4 regions of the Streptosporangium sp. NPDC000509 genome follow, and region 2 is predicted to be linked to each of the others. Evidence: riboswitches for the same ligand, from Rfam matches in the RefSeq annotation. Region 2 holds a riboswitch; each other region holds the start of a gene.
What was found. A riboswitch is a leader RNA that binds a small molecule or an ion and turns the genes downstream of it on or off. The one in region 2 is predicted to bind cyclic di-AMP.

Region 1 (7,489 bases), on a different contig from region 2:
TCAGCGCGTCGTGCACGGCCATCGCGTAGTCGGCGAAGCGCTTCGACGTGTCCCGTGCCGGCCAGCCGCCCGCGTCTTCCAGGGGCTGGGGCAGGTCCCAGTGGTAGAGCGTCACCCACGGGTCGACGCCCCGGGAGAGGAGCTCGTCGACCAGACGGCTGTAGAAGTCGATGCCCGCGGGGTTGACGGCCCCGCGCCCCTCGGGCTGGATCCGGGGCCAGGAGACGGAGAACCGATACGCGCTGAGGCCGAGTTCGGCCATCATCCGCACGTCGTCCCGGTAGCGGTTGTAATGGTCGATGGCGATGTCGGCGTGCTCGCCGTTCACCACCTTTCCCGGCTGCTTGACGAAGGTGTCCCAGATGGAGCGGCCTCGGCCGCCCTCCGAGACAGCGCCCTCGATCTGGTAGGCGGAGGTGGCCGCACCCCAGACGAAGTTCGTCGGAAACATTAGATCCGGGCTCTTGATCCGCGTCTCTTGCGTGGTCACGCCTTGACCGCACCTTCCATGAGTCCGCCGACGATCTGGCGGCCGAACGCGATGAAAACGATGAACAGCGGCAGGACCGATGCCGCGGTGCCGGTGAACAGCATCACGTAGTCGGTTCCGTGGGCCTGGTTGAGCGCCGCGATCGAGGTCTGGACCACCGGGTTGTCCGGGTTCAGCACGATCAACGGCCACATGAACTCGTTCCAGGTCTGCATGAAGACCAGGAGCGTGAGCACCGCCATTCCCGGCCGGAGCGCCGGGAGGATGACGTTGAGATAGATGCGCATGGTGGAGGCGCCGTCGACACGGGCCGCCTCGACCAGTTCGTCCGGCACCGCCTGGGTGGCGTACTGGGTCATCATGAAGACCCCGAAGCCGTTGACCAGGAAGGGCAGGATCACCGCCTTCAGCTGACCGGTCCAGCCGAGCGTGACCATGAGCTCGTACAGTGGCACGACGCCCATCTGCTGGAGCGGGACCATCATCGTCACCAGGATCAGGCCCAGCAGGATCTTGCTGCCCCTGAAGCGCAGCTTCGCGAAGGCGAAGCCGGCGAGGGTGGAGATCAGCACGACCGAGACCGTCACGGTGACCGAGACGATGGCCGAGTTGATCAGGCCGGTCATGAAGTAGGCGTCCTCGGTGGACAGCAGTCGCGCGATGTTCTCACCGAGGTGGCCGCCGGGGAACAGCGGCGGGGGTACGTCGATGGCCTCCTCGTTGGTCCGGGTGGCCATGATGAACATGTAGTAGATGGGGAACGCCGACAGCACGAGGGCGAAGGCCAGGACGACCTTCGTCAGCGGGCCCGCGTCCCAGATGCGGTTTCGCGCGGCCGACTGGCCCGAGGGGCGTCGGGAGTGCTGCGCGGGGGGCCGCCGGAGCTGGGTGGCCGTCACTTGGAACCCCCGATACGGCGGGTGAAGGAGTAGTTGATGAGTGTCCCGATGAGGATCAGTGCGAACAGCAGCCACGAGGCCGCGGCGGCGTAGCCGAAGTCGAAGTCGCGGAATGCCTCCTTGACGATGAACATCGCCACGGTCTGGTACTGGCCGGTGGCGCCACCGCTCATCGTCGGGTTGCCGTCGAACATGACCGGCTCGGTGAACAGCGTCAGGCCGCCGATGGTGGAGATGAAGACGACGAAGATGATCGTCGGGCGGAGCATCGGGATGGTGATCTGCCAGAACTGCCGCCTGGGCGTGGCGCCGTCGATGGCGGCGGCCTCGTAGAGGTCCTTGGGGATGGTCTGCATGGCGGCGAGCAGGATGATCGAGTTGTAGCCGGTCCAGCGCCAGTCGATCATCGTGGAGATCGCGATCCACGCGGACCACTTCTCGTTCTGCCAGTTGATCGCGTCGACCCCGAAGAAGCTCAGGAACCAGTTGATCATGCCGTAGTCGCGCCCGTAGAGCTGGGTGAAGACGACGGCGACGGCGACGACGGAGGTGATCAGCGGCAGCAGTACGCCGAGGCGGAAGAAGAGCCGTCCCCGGATGCGCTTGTTGAGCGCGTTGGCCAGCAGGAGGGCCAGGACGAGCTGCGGGATCGTCGACATGACGAACATGCCGAGGGTGTTGATCACCGCGTTCCAGAAGGCCTCGTCGGTGATCAGCTCGATGTAGTTGTCGAGGCCGACGAGAGTCTTGTCTCCGGCGAGCTCCCAGTCGTGCAGGGAGACCCAGAGGGTGTAGCCGAGGGGGAAGACGCCGAAGACGGCGAAAAGCAGGAAGTACGGGGATACGAGGAAGTAGGGGGTCGCCCGGAGGTCGAAGCGAGACCACCCACCGCCCTGCTTCGGTCCGCGGCGCCCGCCGGACCGGCGGGGGCCGGGCCGTGGCGGCGCGGCCGGGGAGTCGACGTGCAGTGTCATCGGTCAGAGCCTTTCAGCGGGGGCAGGCGACCGGCCCGGCTGCGGGATCGCCACAGCCGGGCCGATGCGGGGCGGTACGGGGATCAGCCCGCTGCCTTGACGCCGGCCTCAAGGAACTTGGTCCAGGCCTGGTCGTAGGGGACCGAACCCTGGTCCATGCCCTCGAGGACCTTCTCCACCGCGGTCTTGACCTGGGCGTGCTTCTCGCCGAGGAAGACGGGCAGCAGGTCCTTGACCGAGGCACCGAAGATCTGACCGGTCGGCGCGTCGTTGAAGAACGGGTTCTTCAGGTCGGCGACCGCCGGGTCCTGCTGGGCGGGGATGGAGCTCGGGAAGGCCGCAGCCTCCTGGAAGGCCATGACGTGGCCCTCCTTGCCGGTGAGGTAGTTCAGGACCTCGGCGGCCTCCTTGGGGTGCTTGCTCTGCTTGGGAACCGCGAGGTAGGAGCCACCCCAGTTGCCCGCGCCGCCGGGCACGGCCGCGACGTCCCACTTGCCCTTGTTGTCGTCACCGGCCGCACCGGAGACCACGCCGAGCATCCAGGCAGGGCAGCCCATGGTCGCGAAGGCGCCCTTCTTGATCGCGGCGTTCCACGGCGGGGTGAACGAGGCGAGCTTGGCGGTCAGACCGGCCTCGCTGAAGTCCTTCACCGTGTCGAAGGAGGTCTTGATGGCCGGGTTGCTCTCGATGATGAGCTGGTTGTTCTTGTCGAAGTAGGCGACGTTGCCGTTCTTCGGCGCCTCCTGCGACAGGATCACGTTGTAGAGCGTGTTCGGGCCGTCGAGGAACTTGGGATCGGTCTTGCCGGGGTTGGCGGCCTTGAACTTCTCACCGATCGCCTTGAAGGCGTTCCAGTCCGGCCAGAGCTTGCCGACCTCCTCGCGGTCGGTGGGCAGGCCCGCCTTCTCGAACAGGTCCTTGCGGTAGCACATGGTCATGCCACCGATGTCGGTGCCCAGGGCGAAGAGCTTGTTGTCGGCGTTGATGCCGTTGTCCCACTTCGCTGCGGGGAAGTCGGCCTTACGGCTGTCCAGCCCGTACTCGGCGAGGTCGGTGAAGAACTGCGGGCGGGCCTTCATGAGACCCATCGCGCCCTCGTCCAGGGCGATGATGTCGGCCGCGCCGCTGCCCGCCTGCAGGCGCTGGAGCAGCTGCGGGAGGTAGACGTCCTCGAAACGGTCGGTCAGGTTCTGGTACTTGACCTGGATGTTCGGGTTCGCCGCGTTCCACGTCTCCACGGCCTTGTCGTAGCCGAAGTTCTCACCGCCACCGAAGGTGTGCACGGTGATGGTTACCGGCTCGGCCGGGGCGGAGGAACCGCCCTCCGCGGCGGGTGCCGCCGGCTCGCTGGAGCTGCATGACGTGATGGCCAGGGCGGTGGCCGCCATGACCGCGACGGCGGCGAGCTTGCCGTGTCGCTTGTTGTTCAACATTCCGGACCCCTCTCAGGTGGTCGCCCGAACTTCATTGGGAGGCGACATCGCGAACCGGTCCCCGACAAACGCGGTCGTCGCGACGAGATCGTTCCTCAATGTGCTTTTGGGAGCGCTCCCACGAAGAGTGGACGATGGGCAACCAGGACGTCAATATGCCGAAACTCAACCGTTACATCCAGCCGCTTTAGGTGGGACTTTTGGTGTGAAAGGTTGACATACCTCCCACAAGGGTGATTGGGAGCGCTCCCACCTCACGGGCATACCAGTTGGGGCATTTCGTGGCCGTGCGGGGCTCGCGGAGGGGAGAGGGAGGGGCGGGCGGGGTGGAATATGGAATATCGTCAGGGGCACCGCTCGAACGAGCGGTGCCCCTGGGAGTGTGATGACCGGTCCGCGTTCACCGGCGGGGGCCGGGGTGGCCGGAGGTCAGTCCGAGTAGACCGGGTAGCCGTAACCGACGACCTGGGAGACGGGCCTGACGCGCTCCTCGACGACGCCGTTGCCGGTGTTGCCCTCGATCGTGGTGATCGTGCCGTTCCCGTTGTCCTTCTTCACGAAGCCGACGTGGTCGATGCCCTCGATGCTCTTGCCGCCGGCCCAGTCGAAGTAGACGACGGCGCCGGGAGTGGGGACGGTGCCCCAGTGTCCGTTGTTCTTGAACCACTTGGCGTGGGTGACGGTGTAGGCGTCCCAGCCCATCGTGGGGCGGATGCCGGCCGTCTCGCCGACCCAGGAGACGAACATCGCGCACCAGGGGGCGTTGGCGTACTCGTACACGCTCTTGCCGCCGTCGCGGGCCATGGTCTCCTTGGCGCGAGGGCTCGAAACGTACCAGGACTGGAACTTGGTTCCACCGCCCTGGGCGTTCTCGCGGACACCGATCTGCTTGGAGGCGATGTCCAGGATCTGTGCGGCGGAGACCTTGGGAAGGCTCTCGGCGATGACCTGCAGGGAGGTCTTCGCGGCCCCGGCGTCCTGCGCGCGGGTGTCGGCGGGCGGTGCGTTCACGACGCCGTGGCTGTCGGCCAGAGCCGCGCCGGTGGTGCCCGTCGCGAGGACGGCGCAGGCGCCCAGGACGGCGCAGACGGCGCGGGGGGTGGAGGTGAGGCGATGCTTGGTCATGCGGGGGTTCGACTCCTTGCTTCGCTTCCATACCGCCTACCGGGTTAGCTGACGGGTTCGGGCTGGGAAGTGCCCTACGACGCATGAGTGCGTTGATTCACCCCAGGAACGTGGTTCCCCGGTTCCGCAGACTTCGCGGATTCGGCGGCCGTGCTCACCGACGGCGGAAGGTTCCGCCGGGTGGAGCGCGGTCGGGCAATGTGACGGCAATGCACAGATCTGTATAGACCTAGACAATTGCCATGAACAGGACGAACGTACGACAACCCGGCAGACGATTACAAGTGGGACACATTGCTCTGACTTGGTAATACGTCCCAAATGAGGGGGTACGGCGGGGTGCCGCCTGGCGAGGGAGAGAGGAGTCGATCACGTCCCTCCGGCGCCGGGCGCACCTCCCTCCGGGGGTGGAGGGACGTCCGGGATCCCCCACTTTCACGGCGATCCGGGTTTTCCCGACCCGTCCGCGAGGCGTCGGCCAGGGTGTGCTATCGCGCGAGGGGAGACCCTCCGTCGAAGATCGTATAATCACCATTTTTTAGAACAAGTATTCGATGGTAAAAAGTATGCGGATGGTAGGAGTTCTCCCATGGAAGTGCCGGAGAGCGCGCACGGGACCCGGCGGCTCACGACCATGTCCGAGGAGGTTCTCGCGGCCTCCAGATGATCGGGGTCCACGGCCGGCGCCTCCCCGCCCGGCCCGCGACGATGAATCGTCGTGGCCCCGCCGACGCCGGCCCGCCCGACGGACATCCGGTCGTATCCGATCTCGGACGGTGGCGGCGGAGAGGTAAAGACCAGAGAGATCATCTGCAATCTCGCGTGGTCGGTTGTTCACCCGCAGTTCCCTGCTCCTTAAGGCCACCGGGTTAGGTTGTGCCAGTCGTGAACGGGTCATCGCCCGGCGTGGAGGACGGTCGAGACCACGCGCGGGAGCAGGATTCGGCCATCGCCTGGGTGGAATCCCCGCTGCAGATGCTCTGCGCGGTGGAGGCCCACCATGCCGGGCTGCTCGGCGCTCGCAGCCATCTCGTCCCCCGGGCGAAACTCCGCCCGCTGGCCGTGACAGGCCGCGAACTCGGCCGCCTCACCCTGCCGAGAGGGCTTGAGCTCACCCCGGCGCGCCCGGACATGCCCCGGCCGCGCCGGGGGGAGACCTGGGCGGTGGGCGACGCCTTCTCCGGCAAGGTCCAGTTCCGCTGGCTCACCGCGTCCCCCGGCCGGATCGTGATCGTCGACGACGGGCTCGCCACCATCAGGCTCCTGGAACTGCTCACCGGCAGGACGGGAACGCCCCTGCTGAGGGCGAGGGGGAAGACGGGAAGGCTCAGGACCGTCCTCGCCACGGCGGCCGGGCTCAGGCTGCGCGCCGCCGCCCGCGCGGGGCGGTTGTCGATCTTCACCGCGCTGCCGGTGCCCTCCGACCTGGCGAAGGCCGTACGTGCCAGGGGAGTCGAGCTGGTCACCCACGACTTCGCCTGGTTGCGATCCCAGCCGCTGCGAAGGCCCCGCCCCGCCGAGCGCACCGTCGTCCTCGGCACCTCGCTGGTCCGCAACGGCCTGATCCACCGCGAACGCTACTTCGGCTGGCTGGCCGGGCTCGGATCGGCCGAGCCGGTGGCCTACTTCCCGCACCGCCGCGAGGACCCCGGCGACCTGGCCCGGGTCGGGGAGCAGCCGGGAATCACCGTCTACGACGGCGGGATCCCCGCCGAGATGACCCTGCGCGGCCTGGCCGCCGAGCAGCGGGTGCTGAGCCTGCCGTCCACCGCGGTCACCTCCCTGCGGGTCCTGCTCTCGGCCCGGGGGGTCGCCGTGGAGACGGTGGACGTTCCCGACGAGTGGTGGACGGCCGAGGCGGCGCCGTCACTGCGCTCCCACCTGTCGAGGTTCGCCCATCACGACACGGGAGTCACCGGGTCATGACCCGACGGCCGAGGCCGGGCGGGCTCGCCGCTCGCGCCACGCACACCGTGCCCGCACACGAAACCGGGGAATTCCCCGCCGGAGGTTTTCTTTGAAGGTCCTGGCCGTGGCCGACTCCGACTCCTACCTGAAGTGGGCGGCCTGTCTGCTGCGGGACCTGCCCGCAGGCTGTGAGTCGGAACTGGCGGTCGTCCGCACCCCCATCACCCCTTCGCCGGCGCAGATCCACGCCGCCGTGGCGGGCTCGGCGGCAGACCCGCCGGTGCTGTCGGCCCGCGCGCTGCGCCGGGCCGCCGAACGATTCAGACCCGACGTGGTGCTCGTCGCCTGTACGGGACCGGTGGTGGACGTGCTGACCGCAGACGTGCTGACCGGGCTGCGGCCCCGGCCGGTGTTCGTCTCGGGGCTGCCGGGCATCTCCGTCCCCGCCACCGAGAAGGCGTGGCTGTTCCGCAGCGGATGCGACCTGTTCGTGCTGCACAGCGGCCGGGAGGTCGAGGAGTTCTCCGAGATCGGCGCCAGACTGGGCGGGGGCGGCCAGATCGGGCTGGCCAGGTTGCCGTTCCTGCGCGGTGACGCGGAGATCGCCGCCACCGGGCCGCGCGACCGGGTGGTGTTCGCCACCCAGGCCAAGGTGCCCAA
Region 2 (7,489 bases):
GCCCGAGCTGACCGTGATCACCAACTCGATCCGAATCGCCGACGTCTTCCACCGCTCCCCCAGGGCCGACCAGACGGTCGTGCTGACCGGCGGGGTCCGCACCCCCTCCGACGCGCTGGTCGGTCCGGTCGCGGTCTCGGCGATCCGCGGCCTGCACGTCGACACCCTCTTCCTCGGCGTGCACGGTATGAGCATCCGCGCCGGATTCACCACCCCCAACCTGCTCGAGGCCGAGACCAACCGCGAACTGGTCGCCTCCGCGCACCGCCTGGTGGTGCTCGCCGACCACACCAAGTGGGGCACGGTCGGCATCAGCACGATCGCCGAGCTGGCCGAGGCCCACATCGTGGTCACCGACTCCGGCATGACCGAGAAGGCCCGCGAGGAGCTCGCCGCCTCGGTGGGCGAGATGATCATCACCGAACCCCAGCGCGAGAGCGAGATCGCCGGCCGATGAAGCGTACGATCACCCACCTGGCCGACGGCCGGGAGCTTTTCTACTTCGACCGGCGCGACGACGCCGACCGCACGGCACCCGACCGGCGCGACCTGCCGCCCCGTCCCGCCGCCTCCGAGCTGCGCTACGACCCGCTCACCGAGGAGTGGATCGCGGTGGCCGGGCACCGCCAGGGCCGCACCTTCCTGCCCCCCGCCAACGAGTGCCCGCTCTGTCCCTCGACTCCGGGCAATCTCACCGAGGTCCCCTCCTCCGACTACGAGGTGGTGGTCTTCGAGAACCGGTTCCCCTCGTTCTCCGCCCAGCCGGGCGACCACCGGCCGATCGGAGGGCTGAGCGAGGTCCGTCCGGGGGTCGGCAGGTGCGAGGTGGTCTGCTTCACCTCCGAGCACGACTCCGCGTTCTCGCGACTCTCCCCCGAGCGGGTCGAACTGGTCATGGAGGCCTGGCTCGACCGTACGGCGGAGCTGTCGGCGACACCCGGCGTGGAGCAGGTCTTCTGCTTCGAGAACCGGGGGGCGGAGATCGGCATCACCCTGGCCCACCCGCACGGCCAGATCTACGCGTACCCCTACGTGACCCCGCGCACCAGGCTCACCCTCGGGGCGGCCGAGCGCCACAGGGGGCGGACGGGCGGCAACCTGTTCGCCGACGTCCTGGCCGCGGAGCGTGCGGCCGAGATCCGGGTGGTGGGCTCGAACGAGCACTGGACGGCCTTCGTCCCCGCCGCGGCGCGCTGGCCCGTGGAGGTCCACCTCTACCCGCACCGCAGGGTCCCCGACCTGGTCGCGCTGGACGCCGGGGAACGCGCGGCGTTCGGCCCCCTCTACACCGACGTGCTCCGCCGCCTCGACGGGATCTTCGGCGTGCCCATGCCGTACGTCGCGGCCTGGCACCAGGCACCGGTCTCCACCGGCCGCGATCTGTCGTACGCGCACATGGAGCTGTTCAGCATCCGCCGCGCGCCGGACAAGCTGAAATACCTCGCCGGGTCGGAGTCGGCGATGGGCGCCTTCGTGAACGACGTGTCGCCCGAGGCGACAGCACAACTGCTGCGCTCTGTTGTCACGAACTGATTACCGCTTGGTCTCGTCTTGAGGTCGCATGACCTGCTGTTTACCACTACTATCCTTCCCACATCGGCTGTAAACGCTGATTTGCCTAATCCCGGGCACCTTGCCCGGGAGCCGGGGAACCACCGCACCTGGGGTGAAACCACTTCGGTGGAAGGGCTTCCTCCAGCCCGAACCCGTCAGCTAACCCGGTAGGCGTAAGGAGAGGAGAGTGCGTGGCGGCCCCGTCCCCCACGTTCCGTCGGCGTGCGTCTCTGGCCCTCTGCCTGAGCTCGATCGTCGTGTTCACCATCGGCGCCCCCACCGCCGGAAGCGCGGACCCCAAGCCCACCGAGGCCAAGCTCCGCGCCGAGCTGGCCAAGCTCGGCAAGCAGGTCGACAAGCTGATCGAGACCTACGCGGCCACCCGCGAGTCGCTCAAGATGGCGCAGAAGGCCGAGATCGTCGCCAAGCAGAACCTGGAAAAGGCCGAGAAGACCTACGTCGAGGCCAAGCGGGAGGTCGACTCCATCGTCCAGTTGCGCTACCAGAGCAGCGGCGGAGGGCTGCCCGCGCTGATGTTCTCCGGCGACATGGGCGCCGCCGCGGTGATGGAGCAGCTCACCGCCCAGCAGGCCGCCCACCTGGAGGGCTTCGTCAACAGCATCGAACGCAGGAAGCGGGCGGCCGAGACGGCCGCCACGCTCACCGATGAGATCGGCGACGAGGCCAAGGAGGTGCAGGCGCAGCGCGAGAAGGCCGAGAAGCTGATCCGCGACATGAAGAACAAGCTCGACCGGCTCGCCCCCACCGGTTCCGGCCGTCGCGCCGACGGCAGCTGGGCGCCGCAGCTGCCCACCGGCGCCGACAACATCACCGACCGCACCCGGATCATGCGCGACGCCGTCATGAGGCGCTTCAACCTGCCGTACTCGGTCGGCTGCTACCGGGCCGTCAACGACGGCGGCGAGCATCCTCTGGGCCGTGCCTGCGACTTCATGATGAGCGCCGGTGGCGCGATGCCCACGGCCGCCAACCTCGCGCTCGGCGACGAGATCGCCGCCTGGGCCATCAAGAACAAGGCCAAACTCGGCGTGAAGTACGTGATCTGGCGCCAGCGCATCAACCACGGCTCCGGCTGGAGGTTCATGTCGAACCGAGGCGGCATCACGGCCAACCACTTCGACCATCCGCACATCTCGATGTACTGATCTCCGGGGGGCGTCCGGTCGCGTGAGCGGCGGCTCACCCCTGGGCGCCCCCGTGGGCGAAGGTGGGCGCCGCGCCCGTGGACGCGGGCTCGACGGCGCCCCCGCCCGCCTGGAGGGGGGCGAGGTCGACGAATATGCGGTAGTCAGAGATCAGGCCGTCGTCGCGGGTGCGCCAGATCGATACGGCCACGACGCCGACGTCCGTGCCGTCGAGCCGCCGGTAGGTCACCTCGGTCTCGGCGATGATGTCGGCGTCCACCTGCCAGTTCCGCACGATCCTGTGCCGCAGGCCGCCGATGGTGGAGAAGAAGTCCCGCAACCCGGCGGCGATGGCCTCGCGTCCCGCCATCGGCTCGGCGTTGCCGAACACCAACGTGGCGTCCTCGGCCAGCAACCGCACGAACTCGTCGGGGTCGAACGAGTCGACCGTCCGGAAAACGCGTCGCACCGCGTCGTCGCTCATGCCGATCCTTCCTCACACCGTCGGGATCACTGGTGGGGACGATACGGGGCGAGGGACGAGGCACAACTATCGCCGGGGTAGGTGTCCCGTCGCCCGAAGGCACACCGAAGGTCTGCGGAACCGGGGCGCGACGGCCAGGTCGGCGCACCGCGCCGGATCGCGGCGCGTCCAGCCCTCCGCACCCCTCGTCAACGGCACCGGCCCCTGGTTCACCGATGCGCGGCCTTCAGGCCGACCTCTCCCAGACATTCCAGTACGGCGTCGACGGACATCAGGAACGGGTCGGACTGCAGAATTCGCGTGTGCATCGTGCTCATTTCCTGACCCGGCAGGATTCCCAGCTCCCGGTCGAGCAGCACGATGGTCTCCTGGAACACCTCCAGCGCCTCCCCTTGGCGACCGGTCCGGTAGAGGGCGAGCATCAGCAGGGTGCGGAACCGTTCGTGGAACGGGAAACGCATGATCAGGCCGCGCAGCTCGGGTATGGTCTCGAAGTGGTTCCCGAGGCCGATGTCCGCGCCGATGCGAAGCTCCAGCAGTGAGGTTCGCAGTTCCTCCAGCCGGCTGACCTCGTGGTCCGCGACGGCGCTCTCCGCCAGGTCCGCGTACGGCCTGCCGCGCCACATGTCGAGCGCCTCCGCCGAACAGCGCGCCAGATCCTTTATGTCGGAGGAGAGCATGGCGTTCAGCGCCTGTTTGGCGAGCGCCTCGAACCTGTGGACATCGAGTTCGTCGGGATGCGTGACCAGCGCATAGCCCTCACCCCGCTGCTGGATCCGGTCGTGGCCGAGAACATGCCGGAGGCGGAACACGTAGACCTGCATCGCCTTCCGCGGATTCTTGGGTTGTTCGGTCCACAAAATATCCGACAGGATCCCGACGGGCACCGACTGCCCCGCTCTGCTGAGCAGTATGCTCAACAACTTTCGCGGTTTCTGGGCCGGCATCGGCACTTCGACGCCGTTCACGGTAACCGCCAGATCCCCGAGAACGTGGAACTGTACCTCGCCCTCCGGGAGGGTGTTAGGCGACATGTGTTTTCCTTCGCGGGTGGGAAAGGGACGTCAGCCTCTTCATGGGAATGTCGTCTTCTCCGCCGTGCATGCCGTCACGGAACGACGGTCGCGCACGGATCGGGAACGTGAGGTGTCGGTCGATGACAGGCGCGTACGACGTCTCGACGAAGCGCCACCTCGATCAGGGCGGAACTGTGCCGCCGCGCTCGGAACGGGTGGCCGGTGGCTCGGCCGGAAACGTGAATCGCGGATCTCACCGGTCTCGCACCCGATGGGAAGGCCCGGAAAGGGGACCCGAAAGAGGGTCGTGAACCGCCTTCGCCCCATGGGCGACGGGACGGGACCCGCTGCGAGCCCCCTGACAGCGCGTACGGTCCTGGGGAGACCATCGCGGGCGCGCTCCGGCGCGGCTCAGGTCACACCACTACGGCGAGCGCGGCCGCTTCAGCCGAGGGCCGGATCCCGCCCTGTGCTCCCGGTCAAGGTCCGTACGAGCGGGATGTGACCGCCCTTCGCGCGGCGATCCTCCCGATTGATCGCGCGCGGCCGCCCTGTGGCGTGCCCTTCCTGGACGCGCGGCGACATGAACGTGAACCGCTCGCACCGGCGGCGCCCCAAGCCGACCATGTGCCTGTCCACGGTGATTTCAACGTGCCTGAGAACATGAAAACGCACAGCCATCCGGTAGCCCCCATACCTCTTGTCTGCTTCCGGCCATTATACGTAAATGCTGGACACAGTTGTGGCTTTTACCTCAAGCTGAAAAGTTGTCATAAGCGGATATATCTCGCACGAGTTACGGACATGACGTTATGTCTTCATAACGTCATGTCCGTAACCGGCGTTTCCGGCGGACACCGAGCTGCCCCCGAGCTGCCTTCGGGCTGCCTCCGCGCCCCGGCTCGGCGAACCGCGGTGAGGTCACGAGGTGAGGTCACGCGGACGCCCGCGGTTAGCCGTTCTCCGCATCGGCCTTCATCCAGCTCGGCTTCACCGCCATCATTTTCGCGGTCTTGGCGGGGTCCCGGTCGACGAGGTCCCCGAGCACCTCGTCCACCCGCTTCAGGACGGCGTCGTCGATCGTCCTGCCGGACGCCGAGGCGTTCTCGGTCACCTGTTCGGGCCTGGTGGCACCGGCGACCACCGAGGAGACCCCCGGCTGCCGAAGCACCCAGGCGATCGCGAGCTGGGCCGCCGAGAGGCCACACTCCCCCGCGAGCGGGAGCAGGGCCTGCACACGTTCGAGGAGCGTCGTGCCCAGAACCCTCCTGATGAAGGTGGGAGCCCGCCCGCCGGCCGTTCCCCGCGACCCGTCCGGCGGCTCCTGGCCCGGCCGGTACTTGCCGGTCAGCACCCCCTGCGCGAGCGGCTGGAAGGCCAGCTGGCCGATGCCCTCGCGCAGGCACAGCGGGACGATCTCCGGTTCGACGACCCGCCACAACATGTTGTACTGCGGCTGGTTGGAGACGATGCGGCTGCGCAGCCCGAGCTCGCCGGCGATGGCCAGCGCCGACGCGATCTGCGGGGCCGTCCACTCGGAGACGCCGAGGTAGAGGACCTTGCCCTGGCGTACCAGGTCGTCGAAGGCGATCAGCGTCTCCTCCAACGGGGTCGTCTCGTCGAAACGGTGCGCCTGGTACAGGTCGAGGTAGTCGGTACGCAGCCGGCGCAGGGACGCCTCGCAGGATTCCACGACGTGCTTGCGACTCAGGCCACGATCGTTCGGTCCCTCGCCGGTGGGCAGGCAGACCTTCGAGGCGAGGACCAGCGACGATCGTCTCACCCCGTCGAGCGCGGCGCCCAGCACCTCCTCGGCCGCTCCCCGCGCGTAGACGTCGGCGGTGTCGAAGGTGGTGATGCCCGCGTCGAGTGCCGCCCGGATGCACGCGACCGCCTGGTCCCGATCCACCAGTTCGCCGTGGGTGAGCCAGTTTCCGAAGGTGACTTCACTGATCATCAGGCCGCTCTGCCCGAGGTGGCGATATTCCATTGGTCGTCAGGATGCGGCGCCCTCCTTCGAGGAGCCCGTCTTCCCGATCCTCCTTTCGGATGAAGGTCACGATACTGCTCCGCGCGCGGCACGGCGGATCGGTCGCGCGGGCGCCGATCCGCCGACGTGTCAGGACGCGCGGCTCCGGTGTGCGTTCCCACCTCTGAACTCGCCCGCCTCGCCCGGACGCGCGTCGTCCCGAGGGATGGACGGGTCGCCTGGGCGACCTCCGGGGAAGACGGTGGCGAGAGGGTGAAAGGCCCTCCTGTAGTAGATCAGCGGAGCACCGTCACGCACGCTGTACGCCTGTACCGCGCCGATGACGACCTCGTGGTCCCCCGCGGTGAGCACACTGTGCACGGTGCACTCCAGTGAGAAGAGCGCGTCGGGGACGACCGGCGGGCCGTCCCGGGTGAGTGCTCCCCATCCACCCTTGACCTTGTCCAGGGCCGTCGTCGCGAACAGGCGCGCCACGTCGTCGTGGTGCTGGCGGAGCATGCTCACCGCGAAGCGTCCCGACTCCCGTATGGCGGGCAGCGTGCGTGCGGACCGCGCCAGGCAGACCAGGACGAGCGGAGGTTCGGCGGAGACGGAGCAGAAGGCGCTCACGGTCAGACCGTGCGAGCCTTCCCGCTCCCCCCGGGCCGTGACGACCGTGACGCCGCTGGGAAACCGGGCGAGTGCGGCCCGGAAGCCGTCCACGCTGATCATCGTCGGGACGTCATGCCGTGAACGGACGCAGCACCAGTTCGACCGTGCGGTCCTGGAGGGTGAACGTCGCCTTCTGCCCGGGTACCGCGTCGTCGAGCCAACGGTGGAAGTCCTCCATCTCCTTGAGCGTGACGCCGTCGATGGCGTGGATCTCGTCGCCGGGCTGGATCCCGACGAACTCGGCGGCGGAGTTGATCGCCACATCCTGCACGACCATCCCGGTCTCCGGGGTGACCCCCAGCGGGATGATGCCCGTCTTGGGCGGCGTCAGCGTCTTGTGGAACTGGAACGGGCGGTGCTCCAGGTAGGCCGCGAGCCGCTCCAGGTAGTGCCACCAGTGGTGGTCGTAGGCGTCGAACTCCACCCGGGAGCGGACCGAGTCACTGAAACCCGAGTGGCGTACCTTCACCTCGGTGCTGTCCTCGTCGACCTGGACGAACTCCACCTCCACGGAGGTCGGCTCGTCGTTCCCCGGCACGTCCCAGTCGTAGGAGCACGAGAAACCGGGGTTGACCTCGCGCAGCGTCGCCGTGAAGACGAGGTCGACCCTCCCTCCCCGGTTGAAGTGCCAGCGAAGCGGATCACCCGG
Region 3 (7,489 bases), on a different contig from region 2:
GGTCGCGCTGGCGCCGAGGCTGGTCAAGGGGGCCGCGAGCCTGGTCGCGCGGCTTTCGCTGCCCTTACGCCTGGCCGCCCGCGACGCCGCCCGCCACCGCGTTCGCACCGCGTCCGCGGTCGCGGCGGTCATGACCGCCACGGCCACGGTTGTCGTGGCCGGCATCGCGACCACCAGCTCCTTCGCCCAGCGCCGGGACGCCTTCCAGGCGATCGCTCCAGCGGGAACCACGAGGATCGACAGCGAGGGACTCGACGCCGACCGCTGGAGCGCGCTGAAGACCGTCGTCGAGCGGAGGTTGCCCGGTGTGCCACTCATCGAGGCCGCCAAGCTCAGGAACGCCGAAGGGGAAAGCGTCGAGATGGCGATCCAGCGAGCCGACGAGTACGGGCCGCAGTACTCCGTCGCGGGTTTTCCGATCGGGGGCGAGCGGCTGCTCACCCTCGTGCAGGGACGGCGGGACCCGGCGGCCGGGGCCGCGTTCGCCTCGGGCAAGGCCGTGGTGTTCGACCCCGGGATGGTACGGAACGGAAAGATCACTCTGATCCTGGAAGGGAGGAGAGGGGAAGCCGAGCCCGTCGAGATCGCGGTTCCCGCCGTCCTGGCCCGTCCTGCCGACCTCGGGTACGGTGTGGTGGTGCTGCCGCTCTCCGTCGCGGAGAACGCCGGGCTGAGAGCCGAACCGCGCGTCCTGTACATCGAGCCGGCTTCGCACAGGCTCACCGCCAAGCAGGCGGCGACGCTGGAGTGGGATCTCATGACGGCGCTTCCCAAGGCAGAAATCCGCGTCGATGTCACGAGCGGATTCCAGGACGACAACACCTCCCGGCTGGTGCTGCTCCTGGGGGCGGCGCTCGTCCTGGTGCTCGGCGGCACTTTCGTCGCCACCGGGCTCGCCGCGGCCGACATGCGTCCCGATCTCGCGACGATGGCCGCGGTCGGGGCGCCGCCGGGCACGCACCGGCTGGTCGTCGCCGGGCAGGCCGGGTTCATCGCCGGGCTCGGTGTCCTGATCGGCACGGTGGCCGGTTGCGTGACGGGGATCGCCGCGACCTGGCCCCTCACGGTCGGGGTATCCGGGACCGTCCTCATCCGGTCCGGCGAACTCTCGTCCTTCTCACCGATGTCGCCGACGGTCGAGATGCCCTGGCTCCTCCTCGCTGCCGTGGTGGTCGGCCTGCCGGTGCTGGCCGCCCTGGTGGCGGGGGCGTTCACCCGGCCGAAGGTGACGCTGACCCGCAGGACCGGCTAGCCCCCGTGCCGCCGTCCGAACCGGAGATGCCCCGGCCCTGTCGGATCGGATACGGCTTCTGACCCGCAACGATGCGGCACATGCGGAAAACCGGGTTAGCGGCCGTGACGTTTCGTGACGGAGGAGGAGGCGCCTTCTCGCGCCACCTTGTCCGCGGCCGTTCTCCGGGACCGCCTTTCCGGTGCGTCATCACGGTGGGACGCACCGTGGTGACCGGTCAGTCGGTGACGTCGGCGCAGACCACGTGGGCGCCCAGCTCGACCATCCGCTGCTCGCTGCGCGCGTCGGCGACCCTCGCCATCAGGATCGGCGCCTCGCTCGCGGCGAGCTGTGGCAACCTGGCGCGCACCCCGCGATGGATGTCCCTGACCACGTCCTCGGCCGCCGACATGTGGACCTTCACATGCAGCATGATCCCCGGGGCGCCCGAGGAGGTACTGGCCTCGGAGATCCACACGTGGTGGACGAGCGGATAGTCGACGAGCAGGTGTGAGATCGCGGCACGCAGCGCGGGCAGGATCGGGTGGTCGCATCGGCGGTATCCCGGGTCCACCATCTGCATCGGGCCCGACAGGTGCGGGCGAGGCGCCGGGATCCACGGCTGGGAGGGCGCTGCCGGCACCGGTGTTCTCTGCGGGCGCGCGGGCGCGGGACGCGAGACCGTGGCCATCGCCCCGGTCGCGTACGCCGTCGGCGCCGCGCTCGACAGCGCGGGCGTGGGGCCGCTGCGCGTCGAGAGCAGGTAGCGCTGGAGGTCCTCGATCGGCACGGCCGCGGCCGCCGGACCCGCCGCGTCGATCACGATCTCCCGCACGCCGGTGACGCGCTGGATGTCGAGGATGGTGTCGGCGTCGCACGCCGACAGCGAGTGGCTGCCGCGGTGCCGCGCGTAGGTGTCCGCCGAGGTGTATCCGAGCAGGACACGATCACCGGCCTGGGTCGTGCCGAGCACGACGGATCGGTCGGGTCGCACGGCAACCAGGAGTCCCCATTCGGCCAGCGCCGCAAGCAGCCGGTGCGGGTCGCCGTGCTGCGCGAGCACGTTGCCGAGAGCGGGGTTCCCGATGCTCATATGAGGAACGATAGGTAGTGGACCACGGCTTATCAGGGTAATAGCGAAGTTTTCTTGGGATCAAGACCAACTTGAATTTTGGTGCATGAGATCTGTCAAGGAGGGGTAATCGCCTCGTGGGCCGCGAGGTCCCCTCACGTCCCACGAGTCTCCGGAGCCTCTCCGAGGGGCTCACCGACGGCGCGAAGCGTCTCGGATCGCGGGACACTCGTGAACGCGTTCACAAGCGCCGATAGACTACGTGAGGTCCGTGCACCCCTCACCGTCTAGTAAGGATCCAGCCTGTGAACAAGCCCGTCGTACTGGTCGCTGAGGAACTTTCCGAGGCTGGTCTCGCGGTTCTGGGCGCGGACTTCGAAGTCCGCCACACCGACGGCGCCGACCGCGCCCAGTTCCTGCCCGCCCTCGCCGACGTGGACGCGCTCATCGTGCGCAGCGCCACGCAGGTCGACGCCGAGGCGATCGCCAACGCTCCCAGGCTCCGCGTCGTCGCCCGCGCGGGCGTCGGCCTGGACAACGTCGATGTGGAGGCCGCCACCAAGGCCGGTGTCATGGTCGTCAACGCGCCGACCTCCAACATCACCAGCGCCGCCGAGCACACCGTCGCCCTCATCCTCGCCTCCGCCCGCAACGTCGCCCAGGCGCACTCCGCGCTCAAGGGCGGCGAGTGGAAGCGCTCGAAGTACACCGGGGTGGAGCTCGACGAGAAGGTCGTCGCGATCCTCGGCCTCGGCAAGATCGGCCAGCTGGTCGCGCAGCGCCTCCAGCCGTTCGGCGTCGAACTGATCGCCTACGACCCCTACCTGCAGCCGGCCCGCGCCGCGCAGATGGGCGTCCGGCTGGTCTCGCTCGAGGAGGCCCTGAGCGAGGCCGACTTCATCACGGTGCACCTGCCCAAGTCCAAGGAGACCATCGGTCTCATCGGCGACAGGGAGCTCCACGCGGTCAAGCCGAACGTGCGCCTCATCAACGTCGCCCGGGGCGGCATCATCGACGAGAACGCCCTCTACTCCGCGATCAAGGAGGGCCGCGTCGCCGGCGCCGGCATCGACGTGTTCCCCAAGGAGCCGGTCACCGACAGCCCGCTCTTCGAGCTCGACCAGGTCGTCGTCACCCCGCACCTGGGCGCCTCCACCCACGAGGCCCAGGAGAAGGCGGGCACCCAGGTCGCGCGCAGCGTGAAGCTCGCCCTCGCCGGGGAGTTCGTGCCGGACGCGGTCAACGTCCAGGGCGGTGCCGTCGCCGAGGACGTCAAGCCGGGCCTGCCGCTCGCCGAGAAGCTCGGCCGGGTGTTCACCGCCCTCGCGGGCGAGGTCGCCACCAAGCTCGACGTCGAGGTGCGCGGTGAGATCGCCTCCCACGACGTCCGCGTGCTGGAGCTGGCCGCGCTCAAGGGCGTCTTCACCGACGTGGTCGAGGACTCGGTCACCTACGTCAACGCCCCGCTGCTGGCCAAGGACCGGGGGGTGTCGGTCGAGCTGGTCACCAGCTCCGAGAGCCCCGACTGGCGCAACGTCGTGACGGTCCGCGGCGTCCTCGCCGACGGCCGCACGGTCTCGGTCTCCGGCACCCTGTCCGGGCCGAGGCAGATCACGAAGATCGTCGAGGTCAACGGCTACCAGATGGAGATCGAGCCCACCGACCACCTGTCGTTCTTCACCTACACCGACCGTCCCGGCATCGTCGGCGTGGTCGGCCGTATCCTCGGCGACCACTCGATCAACATCGCCTCGATGCAGGTGGCCCGGGACGCCAAGGGCGGTAAGGCGCTGATCGCCCTCACCGTCGACACCGCGATCCCGGCCGAGGTGATCGACCAGATCGGCGCGGAGATCGGCGCCGACAGCGGCCGCTCGGCCGACCTGGCCGACTAGCCCCGTTTCCCGCGCGTGCCGCGTCGTCGCGGGTCGGTGGCCCTTCCCGATCCAGGACGACATGCGATCACCCAGGACCGATCGGGGGACGTACGGGAAACACGACCGTGGTCCACCGATGTGGCCGCCGCCCCGATGACCGGGGCGGCGGCCACATCTCGTCTCAGCATGTGAGAAGTGTGTACGCCGGGCGAGACGGTGTTTTCGTGAGCAGGTAACCTGGAATGAAATGCGCCAGGTTCTCGTAATTCCTACCTGCCGCGGCGAGGCCTGACAGGGGCAGGCCGGCGACTCGCCGCGGTGTCGTGGCGCTTGCCGGCTCCAAGCCCCCGTCGCCGGTCCGTGATCCGGACCCTCGACATCAGGCCTGGTCGGAGTCCCGACCGGAGACTTGACCACCTTCCTTGCTCGCGTGCGACCGAGACGAGATTCGCCATGTACGACATGTATCCCTGGAACCGTCCCGAAGAGACAGAGGACGAGGCCACCGACGCGCTCCAGACCGCTCTGGACCGCAGGGACAACGGTGGTGCCCCCACCCGCTGAACCCGTTCTCGCCGCCACCGGGGCCTCCACGGCCTCCCGGCGGCGATCCGCCGGCGTGTCTCATCCGCCGGGCACGACTTCGGTCGCGAGCTCGACCCGCTTGGCGAGCTGGACCCCCTGCGGGTCGGGGCGGACCGCGCCGGAGAAGGCGGCGCGGCGCCAGGAGCTGAGCTTCTCCTCCTTGACGACGTCGCCGCTCTGCGGGGCGTGAACCATGTAGCCGGGCTTTGTGATCATGCCGACGTGGCCGAGACCGCTGAAGAAGACCAGGTCACCGGGTCTGAGATCCTTCCAGGCGATCTTCTTGGAGAAGGCGGCGTACTGGTCGTAGGTGACGCGGGGGAGTTTGATCCCGGCGGCGCCGTAGGCGCGGAGCATCAGGCCGGAGCAGTCGAAGCCGCCGTTGCCGGTGCCGCCCCAGACGTAGGGCGTTCCGCGCTTGGACATGGCCCACTGCACGGCCTTCTGCCAGGCGGGCCTGACGTCCATCGCCTTCAGCGTTTCCTTCAGTGTGGGGGTTTTGAGCGCCGCGGGCCCGGGGGCGGGGGGCGGGGAGGCGGCCAGGGCGGCGGTCGAGGTCGCGCACACCGCGGCGCCGGCGAGGATCAGGGAGGCGGAGATGGACAGGACACGGGGGAGAACTGTGCCGGACAGGATGATTCCTTCCATAAGGCCGGCCGGGTGAGCTGTCGGGCTCGGGCGTGGAGGCCGCCCTACGGCGCGAGAACGCGCTGATTCGCCCCAAGGGATCCGCCTGATGACGACCGGGAACGCGCTCCGGGGGAGGAGCGGTGTTCCCGGGGTGCGGTAGATCCCGTAAAGAGTGGTTCCCCGGCTCCGTGCGGGCCCGGTAAGGGGATGGCCCGTACGGATTAGGCAGTGATGTGAATGGGAGGACCATAACGAAACCTCTCGAAACGGTCAATACACAGCAAAAAAGGACAAAACGATCAGAGGGTCTGTCGTGCGAACACGTCCGCAGAATGAGACCGGTGTTCAATCGCCGAGACGGACCGGTAAGGTGCCTGCATGGATTCGCGTAACATTCGCCTGGCGGTCATCCCCGGGGACGGAATCGGAGTCGAGGTCGTCGCCGAAGGGCTGAAGGTCCTCGAAGCGGTCGGCACTAAGGTGGAGACCACCACCTACGACCTCGGCGCCAAGCGCTACCACGAAACCGGCGAGACCCTGCCGGACCCGGTCCTCGACGAACTGCGCGGATACGACGCGATCCTGCTCGGCGCGGTCGGCGACCCCAGCGTGCCCCCGGGCATCCTGGAGCGCGACCTGCTGCTCAAGCTCCGCTTCCAGCTCGACCACTACGTGAACCTGCGCCCGGTCAAGCTCTTCCCCGGCGTCGAGACGCCGCTGGGCGGATCCCGCCCCGAGGACATCGACATGATCGTCATCCGCGAGGGCACCGAGGGTCCGTACGCCGGAGCGGGTGGCGTCATGCGCAGGGGCACGCCGCACGAGATCGCCACCCAGGAGTCGCTGAACACCGCCTACGGCGTCGAGCGCGTCGTGCGTTACGCCTTCGACAAGGCGCTCGGCCGCCCCCGCAAAAAGCTGACGCTGGTCCACAAGACCAACGTGCTCACCTACGCCGGCGACCTCTGGGCCCGCACCTTCGACCGCGTCGGCCTGGAATATCCCGAGGTCCAGACCGACTACTGCCACGTCGACGCGGCCTCGATGTTCTTCGTCAGCCAGCCGGAGCGCTTCGACGTGATCGTCACCGACAACCTCTTCGGTGACATCCTCACCGACATCGGCGCGGCGATCGCCGGCGGCATCGGCCTGGCGGCGAGCGGCAACGTCAACCCCGACCGCACCGCGCCGAGCATGTTCGAGCCGGTTCACGGCAGCGCCCCCGACATCGCGGGCCAGGGCAAGGCCGACCCGACCGCCACGATCCTGTCGGTCGCCATGCTCCTCGACCACCTCGGCATGACCGCCGAGGCCACCAGGGTCGAGCAGGCCGTCGCCGACGACCTGGTCGAGCGGACGGCCGGCCGGGCCGGCCGGACCACCCGCGAGATCGGCGACGACATCACCGCCCGAGTAGCCGGCTGAGGAAGCCGCCTCCCTCGACCCCGACGCGCCTGGCGGCTCACCTGAGCCGCCAGGCGCGTTTTTGTTTCTCCAGCACTGCCGGTTTTCGGCATGGATGGAGTAGTTTCCCGTTACCCGGTCCGACGCAGAATGGACCCAAGGGTAAGCCAGACCTCAAGAGAAGGATCCGTGCGATGACCACCGCTCAGAAGCTCAGCTTCGACGTGCAGCTCTCCGACCACGCTCGCACCGCGGCAGAGCGCGAGCAGGTAATGGCGAGCCCCGGGTTCGGTCAGGTCTTCACCGACCACATGATCTCGATCGACTACACCGAGGGGGAGGGCTGGCACGACGCCAGGCTCATGCCGTACGGCCCGCTCAGCCTCGACCCCGCGACGTCGGTCTTCCACTACGCGCAGGAGCTTTTCGAAGGGCTCAAGGCCTACCGCCAGGAGAACGGCGCGATCGTGACCTTCCGGCCGGAGGCGAACGCCGCCCGCTTCAACAGCTCCGCGCTGCGGATGGCCATGCCCGAACTGCCCGAGGAGACGTTCGTCGAGTCGCTGGAGCTGCTCGTCCAGACCGACCGCGAGTGGGTCCCGACCACGCCGGGGCACAGCCTCTATCTGCGCCCCTTCATGATCGCCACGCAGCCGGCGCTCGGTGTCAACTACCCGTCCAGGAGCTACA
Region 4 (7,489 bases), 230 kb from region 2:
GTGCCCAGCGTCGAGAACATCCTCAGCGGGCTCGCCGGCGACCACGCCACCGGATCCCTGCGACTCGGCAAGGCGGGGGTCATCTACCTCACCGACGGTCGGGTGACCTACGCCGAGAGCGCGTCCGCCCCTCGGCTGGAGGACCTGCTGGGTGCCTGCCGCGGCATATCCGCCCATGCCGTACGGCAGATCAGGCAGGCCACCACCCGCCGGCGACCGGACCCCGCGCTCCCTCCCGGGCCGCAGGAGTCGCGGAAGTCGCGGGAGCCCCAGCCGACGGGGGGCGAGCGGCTGATCGCCCAGGGCCTGCTCACCAGGGGTGAACTGGAGTTCTGCGTGCTCAGCACGGTGCTCGACGCCGCGTACTTCCTGCTGCGGGCCACCGGGCACCGGCCCAGGTTCCGGCGGGGGGAGCTGCACTGGCTCGGACCGCAGTGGTACTTCGACGCGACCGGCCTGCTCCGGGAGTGCGAGCGGAGGAAGGCGCAGTTGGAACAGATCTGGCCGTCCGCGGAGCTGGACACGCTCCCGGTCGTCCCGGTGGAGCGTATCGGCGCCCACCGGGTGGTGCTGAGCGCGCTCCAGTGGGAGGTGCTCGTCGGCGCCGACTCCGTCGCGACCCCGGCCGAGCTGGCGCGCAAACTGGGCCGTCCCGCGTACTCGGTGCTGCTCGCCGTACGACAGCTCGCCTCCTCCGGGCTGCTCCGCGTCCTGGAGCCCGGTCCGGCCGAGGCCCCCGCCGCGCCGGACCCGCTGCCCAGGCGGACGAAGGGCGCCACGGAGATCCCGGCCGCCGGGACGGGCTCCGTGGAGACGTCGGAGTGGATCCCCAGGGCGAACGGGGACCCGGCCGACGTCAACCTGCTCATCCGGCTCAGGAACGCATTGGAGGCAATGACTTGAGCCCGGTCACATGCCGATAAGGCTACGGACGCTGAAGTTGATCGGAAGGAGGATGCCGGTGGAACTGCGCGAGGAGATACGCCGTGAGATGGCGATGCTGCGAGAACGCGTACCCGACGTGGACGGGAGCATCGCGTGCAGTGTCGACGGCCTGACGATAGCCAGCGACCTGAGAAACGACATCGAGCAGACGGGCGCGCTCTCCTCCGCGGTGCTCGCCCTGAGCCGCCGGATGACGGGCATCGCCGGCAAGGGCGCCTTCGAGGAGACGCTCATCTCCGGAACCAACGGCTACGCGGCGTTCTACGCCGCCGGACCCAAGATCGTTCTCACAGTCCTGGCACGCCCGGGGACCAATCTCGGGCTGCTCAGGCTGGAGGGCCGCAGAACGGCGGACCGACTCGCCGCCGTCAGCTCACGCACATCGATATCCCAGTGATCGGAGACAGTGATGGGCAACATGGACATCTCTCTCAAGGAGATGATGGCGATCGACGGCGCCATCGGCGCGGTCGTCGTCGACTACAACAGCGGGATGGCGCTGGGCGCGCTCGGCGGGTCCAAGGATCTCGACCTCCAGATCGCGGCCGCGGGTAACACCGAGGTCGTCAGGGCGAAGATGCGGACCATGGAGTCGCTCGGCCTCAAGGACGGCATCGAGGACATCCTCATCACGCTCGGCACGCAGTATCACGTGATCCGCCCGATCTCGGGCCGGAGCGGTAAAGGGCTGTTCCTCTACCTGGCCCTCGACCGGAACCGGGCCAACCTCGCGCTCGCCCGGCACAGCCTGCGCGGCATCGAGGAGAAGCTCGAAGTCTGATCCTCCGGTTTGCGGCCCGCGCCCCGGCAGGCGCGGGCCGCACCGGAACCCTCCGCGCCCCGAGGGCGGTTCTTCCCGGTGGCCGGGCTGTCGGGGACGGTGGCGAGGTCGGCTCTTCCCGGCCGCCACCCCCTCGGGGACGGTGACGGGGGCCGGTTCTTCCCGGCCGCCACACCGTAGGGGTCAGTTCTTCTCCGCGGCCACGCCGTCGGGGACGTACTCGGAGACATGCTCGACCATCACCTTGGGCTTGCCGAGCCAGGGCCGCGCCTCGGCGCTCACCAGCTGGGTCTGCAGGCCGATGCCCAGCTTCCTCGCCATCGCGAAGACGGTCGTCGGCGGCTGGGCCGGGTTGGTGTCCCTGCGGTTCCACGCGCCGGTGGAGAACGCGACCGGGTGGTTCTTGATCCCCGTACCGCCGCCCCACTTGGTGACGACGTACTGGATGTCGATGTGGCCCATGCCACCGTTGCCGTCCACGCCGAGCGTGCCGGCGTTGAACGTGCCGCCGGTCAGGTCGGCGAAGGTCTTGGCGTCGATGTCGATCATGATGCCCCGGTTGGAGGGGTTACCCGGGCCGCGGTCGCCGACGAAGAACTTCGCCTTCTTGCCCTTGTAGAGGATGTATCCCTCGGTGAACAGGGGCCAGCTCGGGCTGGCGATCATGCCCTTCTGCATCGGCTTGCCGCTGGCGGGAAGTCCGGTGTCACCGGCCCGGCCCGAGGAGTCGTCCCAGAAGTAGGAGGCCGTGGTCGCACCCTGGAGCAGAACGGCCTCGGTACCGGCGGGCGCGCCGGCCGCCGGGTCGTTCGCGAGGCGGGTGGAGGCGGGGGCCGCGGAGGCGGGGAGCGCGAGGGCGACCCCGGCGGAGACGAAGAGGCTCGCGGCGGTGAGGGCCGCGGCGAGGCCGCGCCCGAAGGAGGTGTTCCTGTACGGGGATCGCTCGCCCGGACAGAGCTTGTTCAGGTCGTTCTTGTGCATACCAAAGGAGGGGCGCATGAAGAAAGGGCTCTTTCACGAGGGAACGGGGCGGCCATGTGCGAACACCGAAGGGGTGCACTGGCGGGGACGCGCTCATCGGAAAAGGTGGCGTAGCCGGATCAACCGATCACTACGCGGAGCACGGTCCTGAAGGTGCCGCGAGCGGGCGCGGCGGGTCGAGGGGACGGGGGGCGGCGTGAAAGTTCAGGTGGTCGGTGCGGACAGAGGGTCCACCGACGTGGTGACGCGGTGATCCATGAGGGGATCTCCTCTCCATCTCGTCTACCGGGTTAGCTGACGGGTTCGGGCGGTGGAGTTGCCCTACCGCCGCACGTTCGCGGCGGATTCACCCCGGAAAATTGGTTCCCCGGCTCCGGAGCCCTGCGGGCCCTCGGGATTCGACGTCGGCCGGCCGCCTCCTCTTGTGAAGGGCAGGTCGCCAACCGATAACAGTGGACACTACCCACCAAACCGGACAAAGCAAAGCAAACACCATGAAAAACCCAGAAGATCTACCTACAAGCTTCAAGGAAGCCCCATCGATCGCCCCGCCAGGTCGGCATCCGCCCTACCAGCGAGAACGCCTCCCCCATCCCGGCAACCACCGCGAGACCCCCACCCCCAGACGAGTCCTCCCCATCGGCGGCCGGCAGCCCGTCCCGTGGGACGAAGCCCTTCCCAGAGACCCACACGGGGCCTCCTCACCGGGGGTCGACAGCCCATCGCGGGACCCTCACCGAGACCCGCACGGGATCTCCCCACCCCGCGGGTCATCCCCGTCCGGTCAGTCCCACCAGAACGACCAGGCGTTCCTGCCCTTGATCTGCTCGGCGTAGTCGATGAGGGTCCCCGCCCCCTGGATGATGCTGTCGGGGCAGAACGTCCAGTGTTCCGCCGCGACGTGCAGGGCGTGCTCGGAGGTCGTCGGAGGCGCGGCGACACTGAGGTCGAGAGTGTTGAAACCCATCCCGACCACCCGCACCCCGAACCTCTCCTCCCAGCTCCGTACGACGGCCGCGAGCGGGACCATCCACTCGTTGTGGTTCAGGGCACCCTGCCAGCCCATCACGGCCAGGGCGTCGGCCCCGCGCTCCACCGCGACGAGCCCGAGCGGGGTCCTGCGCTCGGCCACCAGCCCGGCGTACCAGTCGGCGACCACACCGGGATCGGCGGCGAGCCTCCCCCCGGGCGCAGGGCCCGGACACTCGGGACCGTAGGGGTCGAGGATTTCGAGCTGGTCCAGGGTCGCCCTCTCGATCCAGTCGGACCACACCTCGGCCATGAACGCGGCGGCGTTGTAGTTGTCGATCTGAGCGGCGGTGTCAGGGGCGATCTGGCCGGCCGACCAGGGCTGGACGGAGTCCTCCAGCAGGACCGGCCACAGGCCCGACTGCTCGTGCTGAGCCCTCAACCGGGCCCAGTACTCACCGGAGACCGTCACCTCACTCAGCCAGAACGCCGGACGGCGACGGACCGCGAGCTGAGCGTAACCGGGGTCGGGCCACACCACGTCCCCCGGTGGCAACTCCACCGAGAGCCTCCTGCCCCTACCTCCCCCGTCCCCCTCGCCTTCGTGGGCTCCTTCTCCCCCATCGGCGAACAACTGGCCCAGAACTGGCGGGAGTCTCTCACGCTCGCAATCGCTCATCTCTACCGATCCGATCCTGACCACGGATCAATTTTGGCCCGTCAACCACCCCGAGGGACAGTTCTGCCCTGGTCCAGGCAAAAATTATCGGTACAGAGGGGAACGAAGCCGAGCGGGTGCCACCCCTCCACGCCCGACGAACGCTTAACGAGGCCGTTCGGGGCCACACGTCACGTCCGCGAGGGCGCCGTGAGTCTCGGGGGTGATGGACGGGCCCGCGAAGCCGGAGAGCTAGGGCTCGAAGAGCACCAGGGGGTGGCGCCGCGTCATCTCCAGGACCACGCGGCACACCTCCCCCGCCCGTGGGAAGACCGCGTTCATCAGTACGAAGTCCTCCCCCACGGTGAGCGGCTCGGACCACGGTGAGGCGCCGTAGTTCTCGACGGTCAGGTCGGGGAAGAGCGTCGTCAACTCCTCGTAGAAGGCCGCCACCTCCGGGCGCGGCTCACCGGGCGCGGCTCCGCTCTCGTCCCAGGTGAGATACCGGAGAAGGGCCTCCCGCGCGGTGATCGGTCCGGCCGCGAACCAGACTCCGAGATCAAAGCTCACAGCATGTCCTCGTCGTCCTCGTCGTCCTCGTCGTCGCCTGCCCAGCCGTCGAATCCTACGTGCCCGGCGGACACCTGATATGCGCGAACGGCACGGAAAGACCGACGTCTGAAATGCGCGACCGGCGCGGAGGACGGACACCTTTATATACGCGGCCGACGAGGAGGGGGCGCGGGCGGCCGGGACAACGCGAAAAGAGGGCACGCGTGCCCGTAGGGCGGGGTTCTGTCGGTGGCGGCCCATACCCTACCGGCATGATCATTGTCTCCGGCTGGATCCGTGTCGACCCCGATGCCCGCGACGACTACCTCAAGGGATGCGTGAGCGTGATCGAGCAGGCCCGCGCCGCGTCCGGCTGCCTCGACTTCACGCTCGGCGCCGACCTCGTCGACACCGGCCGGATCAACGTCTACGAGCGCTGGGAGTCGGAGGAGACCCTCGACGCCTTCCGGGGTTCCGGGCCGAGCGACGACCAGGAGACGATGATCCGCGACGCCCAGGTGTCGCGCTACCAGATCTCCGGCGTCGGCCCCGCCTGAGCGGGGGTCGACACCGGGGAGGGGGATGGCGACGCGGTTCAGGGTCCGGGGTCCGGCAGACTGGACATGACAGAAAGGGGTTCTCGTCATGACCGACAAGCCCATCCTGGAGCCCAGCCCCAGTCACCCGATCACGATCACGCCGAACCCGGCCCGGATCGTCGTCTCGGTGGCAGGCCGGGTGGTCGCCGACACGCGGAGCGCGTTGACACTGCGGGAGGCGGCGTACCCGCCGGTGCAGTACATCCCGATCACCGACGTCGACCGCTCGCTGCTGGAGCGGACCGACACCGCCACCTACTGTCCTTTCAAGGGCGACGCGAGCTACTACACCGTCACGGTGGACGGGAAGCAGGCGGTGGACGCGGTGTGGTTCTACGAGTCGCCGTATCCAGCCGTCGCCGAGATCAAGGACCACGTCGCCTTCTATCCCGACCGGGTCGACTCCATCGTCGAGGAACCGGCCGCCTGAGCGTCTTTCGGCCCGAGTCCGGCGGGAGACGCCCACTCTCGTGCCCGCCCCTCCGGTCACCACTCGGGACGGGCACAAACGCCATGAGGAGCCTGATGTCTCAGCAGGTTCGACAGGTTCTGGCTGGTCAGTGACAGTGGCGCTTCGCCTCCGACGGTGGCACATCGAGGGCGGGGTTACGGTCGAAGAAGTTCACCGGAAGCAGGTGGAAACCGGCTCGCTCCACTGGCATGACCGGCCAGTCCTCTGCCCGCGGGACGTGCGTGACGCCGAGCGTGTACCAGACGACGACGTCGGTGTCGACGACCGGCCGATCGGCCCGTGTCCAAACGGGAAGACCGTCCCCGTTACGGTGCTGGTTCGGGAAGTCGCCGGCGGAGCGCATCTCCGACGGCGAGTAGGGGGTGACCCAGAGGTTCCGCTTGGTGAAACCGGCCCGTTGTGCCACCGGAGCCTCGTCCTGGGCGAGCAGTGTCGCCGACGCCCAGCCCGGGAGCAGCTTGTAGCCGACAGGCAGACCCCAGGCGTTGGTCTTGCCCCGGTTGACGACCGTCCAGTTGCGTGACACCTGAGGGTCGGTGAGGCCGACGCCGCTGAGCTCGGTCTCCAGCAGGGTCTTGCGGACGGTGAAGGAACTGCCGGTCGGATTGTCCGGCCCGATCGGGATCCGCACCGCGTCGTTCTCGACGACGCTGTTATCCGGACCGTCGATCTCGAAGTCCAGCCGGAAGGAGAAGATGTGCTGGTGATAGGGGGCGACGATGTTCTCGCCGATCCGGGTCGCGCTGGGCGCGGCCTCCCCCTCGTGGATCGCCCTGGTCTGCACGATGCCGGTGAGCTTCGCCTCGACCTGGACCGAGCCGTCCTGATGGAAGTACCAGAAGAAGCCGTACTCGTAGTTGCCGACGGTGGCGATCGAGCTGACCACGAGCCGGCGCGAGCGCCGCACGTCCGTGACTCCGGTGACCCAGTCCTGGTGCTTCCAGAGGATGCCGTCGTCTTCCTCATGGATGCAGATGGCGTTGGGAAGCGTGTACGGTTCGCCGTTCTCGCCGGCCAGCACCGCGTCGAGGTAGCGGATCTCGCCGAGGCAGTCGCAGCCGAGGACCAGCGAGTTGGTGAGCTTGCCGAGCCCGAACTCGCCGACGTCGAAGGCACTGCGCCAGTTGTGCTCCGGCGCCGAGTCCCCGTAGGGCACGACCATCTCGGCCACCGAGCCACGATGCAGGATGCTGCGGTACTCGTCGCCGTCGCGGTACTCCAGGCCGTGGATGACCAGGCCTTCGAGGGGGTGGAGGCTGACCTGGAACCGCCACTTCTGCCAGGTGAGCTCGTTGCCGTCGATGGTGAACCCGACGCCATCCGGTTGGGTGATCTCCAGCGGCTTGACGTCGTCGCGCATCGGGGTGTTCGACTCGGCGTCGTAGTTGGCGCAGGCGCGGTTCATGGGGCGCACGCCGTAGTCCCTGACGTCCAGAACCTCGCCGGTTACGAGGTCCACGAACGCGACCACGCCCTCGATCGGGTGGGCGTAGCCGTTGTCGGTGGGAAAGTCTCGCACGTAGGAAATCGCG

Region 1: linked by a shared signal. The riboswitch ahead of ACFY3D_RS23770 (CHAP domain-containing protein) and the one ahead of ACFY3D_RS28650 (hypothetical protein) in region 2 are both predicted to bind cyclic di-AMP.
Region 3: linked by a shared signal. The riboswitch ahead of ACFY3D_RS13465 (C40 family peptidase) and the one ahead of ACFY3D_RS28650 (hypothetical protein) in region 2 are both predicted to bind cyclic di-AMP.
Region 4: linked by a shared signal. The riboswitch ahead of ACFY3D_RS27590 (hypothetical protein) and the one ahead of ACFY3D_RS28650 (hypothetical protein) in region 2 are both predicted to bind cyclic di-AMP.

Annotation. Positions count from the first base shown of each region.
Region 1 covers NZ_JBIAYX010000013.1:33,369-40,857, forward strand. The annotation lists gene ACFY3D_RS23750 (GH1 family beta-glucosidase) at 1-451, opposite strand, end outside; gene ACFY3D_RS23755 (carbohydrate ABC transporter permease) at 487-1,389, opposite strand; gene ACFY3D_RS23760 (sugar ABC transporter permease) at 1,386-2,363, opposite strand; gene ACFY3D_RS23765 (extracellular solute-binding protein) at 2,447-3,796, opposite strand; gene ACFY3D_RS23770 (CHAP domain-containing protein) at 4,226-4,921, opposite strand; cyclic di-AMP (ydaO/yuaA leader) riboswitch at 4,940-5,078, opposite strand; gene ACFY3D_RS23775 (hypothetical protein) at 5,807-6,847, shown strand; gene ACFY3D_RS23780 (DUF6716 putative glycosyltransferase) at 6,939-7,489, shown strand, end outside.
Region 2 covers NZ_JBIAYX010000016.1:259,145-266,633, reverse strand. The annotation lists gene ACFY3D_RS28660 (DeoR/GlpR family DNA-binding transcription regulator) at 1-457, shown strand, start outside; gene galT (galactose-1-phosphate uridylyltransferase) at 454-1,533, shown strand; cyclic di-AMP (ydaO/yuaA leader) riboswitch at 1,606-1,742, shown strand; gene ACFY3D_RS28650 (hypothetical protein) at 1,746-2,720, shown strand; gene ACFY3D_RS28645 (nuclear transport factor 2 family protein) at 2,755-3,183, opposite strand; gene ACFY3D_RS28640 (AfsR/SARP family transcriptional regulator) at 3,393-4,106, opposite strand; gene ACFY3D_RS28635 (aldo/keto reductase family protein) at 5,152-6,189, opposite strand; gene ACFY3D_RS28630 (flavin reductase family protein) at 6,319-6,900, opposite strand; gene ACFY3D_RS28625 (SRPBCC domain-containing protein) at 6,911-7,489, opposite strand, start outside.
Region 3 covers NZ_JBIAYX010000006.1:189,286-196,774, forward strand. The annotation lists gene ACFY3D_RS13450 (FtsX-like permease family protein) at 1-1,252, shown strand, start outside; gene ACFY3D_RS13455 (hypothetical protein) at 1,470-2,324, opposite strand; gene serA (phosphoglycerate dehydrogenase) at 2,609-4,198, shown strand; gene ACFY3D_RS13465 (C40 family peptidase) at 4,805-5,413, opposite strand; cyclic di-AMP (ydaO/yuaA leader) riboswitch at 5,401-5,618, opposite strand; gene ACFY3D_RS13470 (3-isopropylmalate dehydrogenase) at 5,774-6,820, shown strand; gene ACFY3D_RS13475 (branched-chain amino acid aminotransferase) at 6,994-7,489, shown strand, end outside.
Region 4 covers NZ_JBIAYX010000016.1:32,273-39,761, reverse strand. The annotation lists gene ACFY3D_RS27605 (hypothetical protein) at 1-903, shown strand; gene ACFY3D_RS27600 (roadblock/LC7 domain-containing protein) at 962-1,342, shown strand; gene ACFY3D_RS27595 (hypothetical protein) at 1,355-1,726, shown strand; gene ACFY3D_RS27590 (hypothetical protein) at 1,910-2,725, opposite strand; cyclic di-AMP (ydaO/yuaA leader) riboswitch at 2,972-3,121, opposite strand; gene ACFY3D_RS27585 (DUF4253 domain-containing protein) at 3,492-4,238, opposite strand; gene ACFY3D_RS27580 (hypothetical protein) at 4,587-4,904, opposite strand; gene ACFY3D_RS27575 (putative quinol monooxygenase) at 5,159-5,443, shown strand; gene ACFY3D_RS27570 (DUF427 domain-containing protein) at 5,532-5,915, shown strand; gene ACFY3D_RS27565 (primary-amine oxidase) at 6,043-7,489, opposite strand, start outside.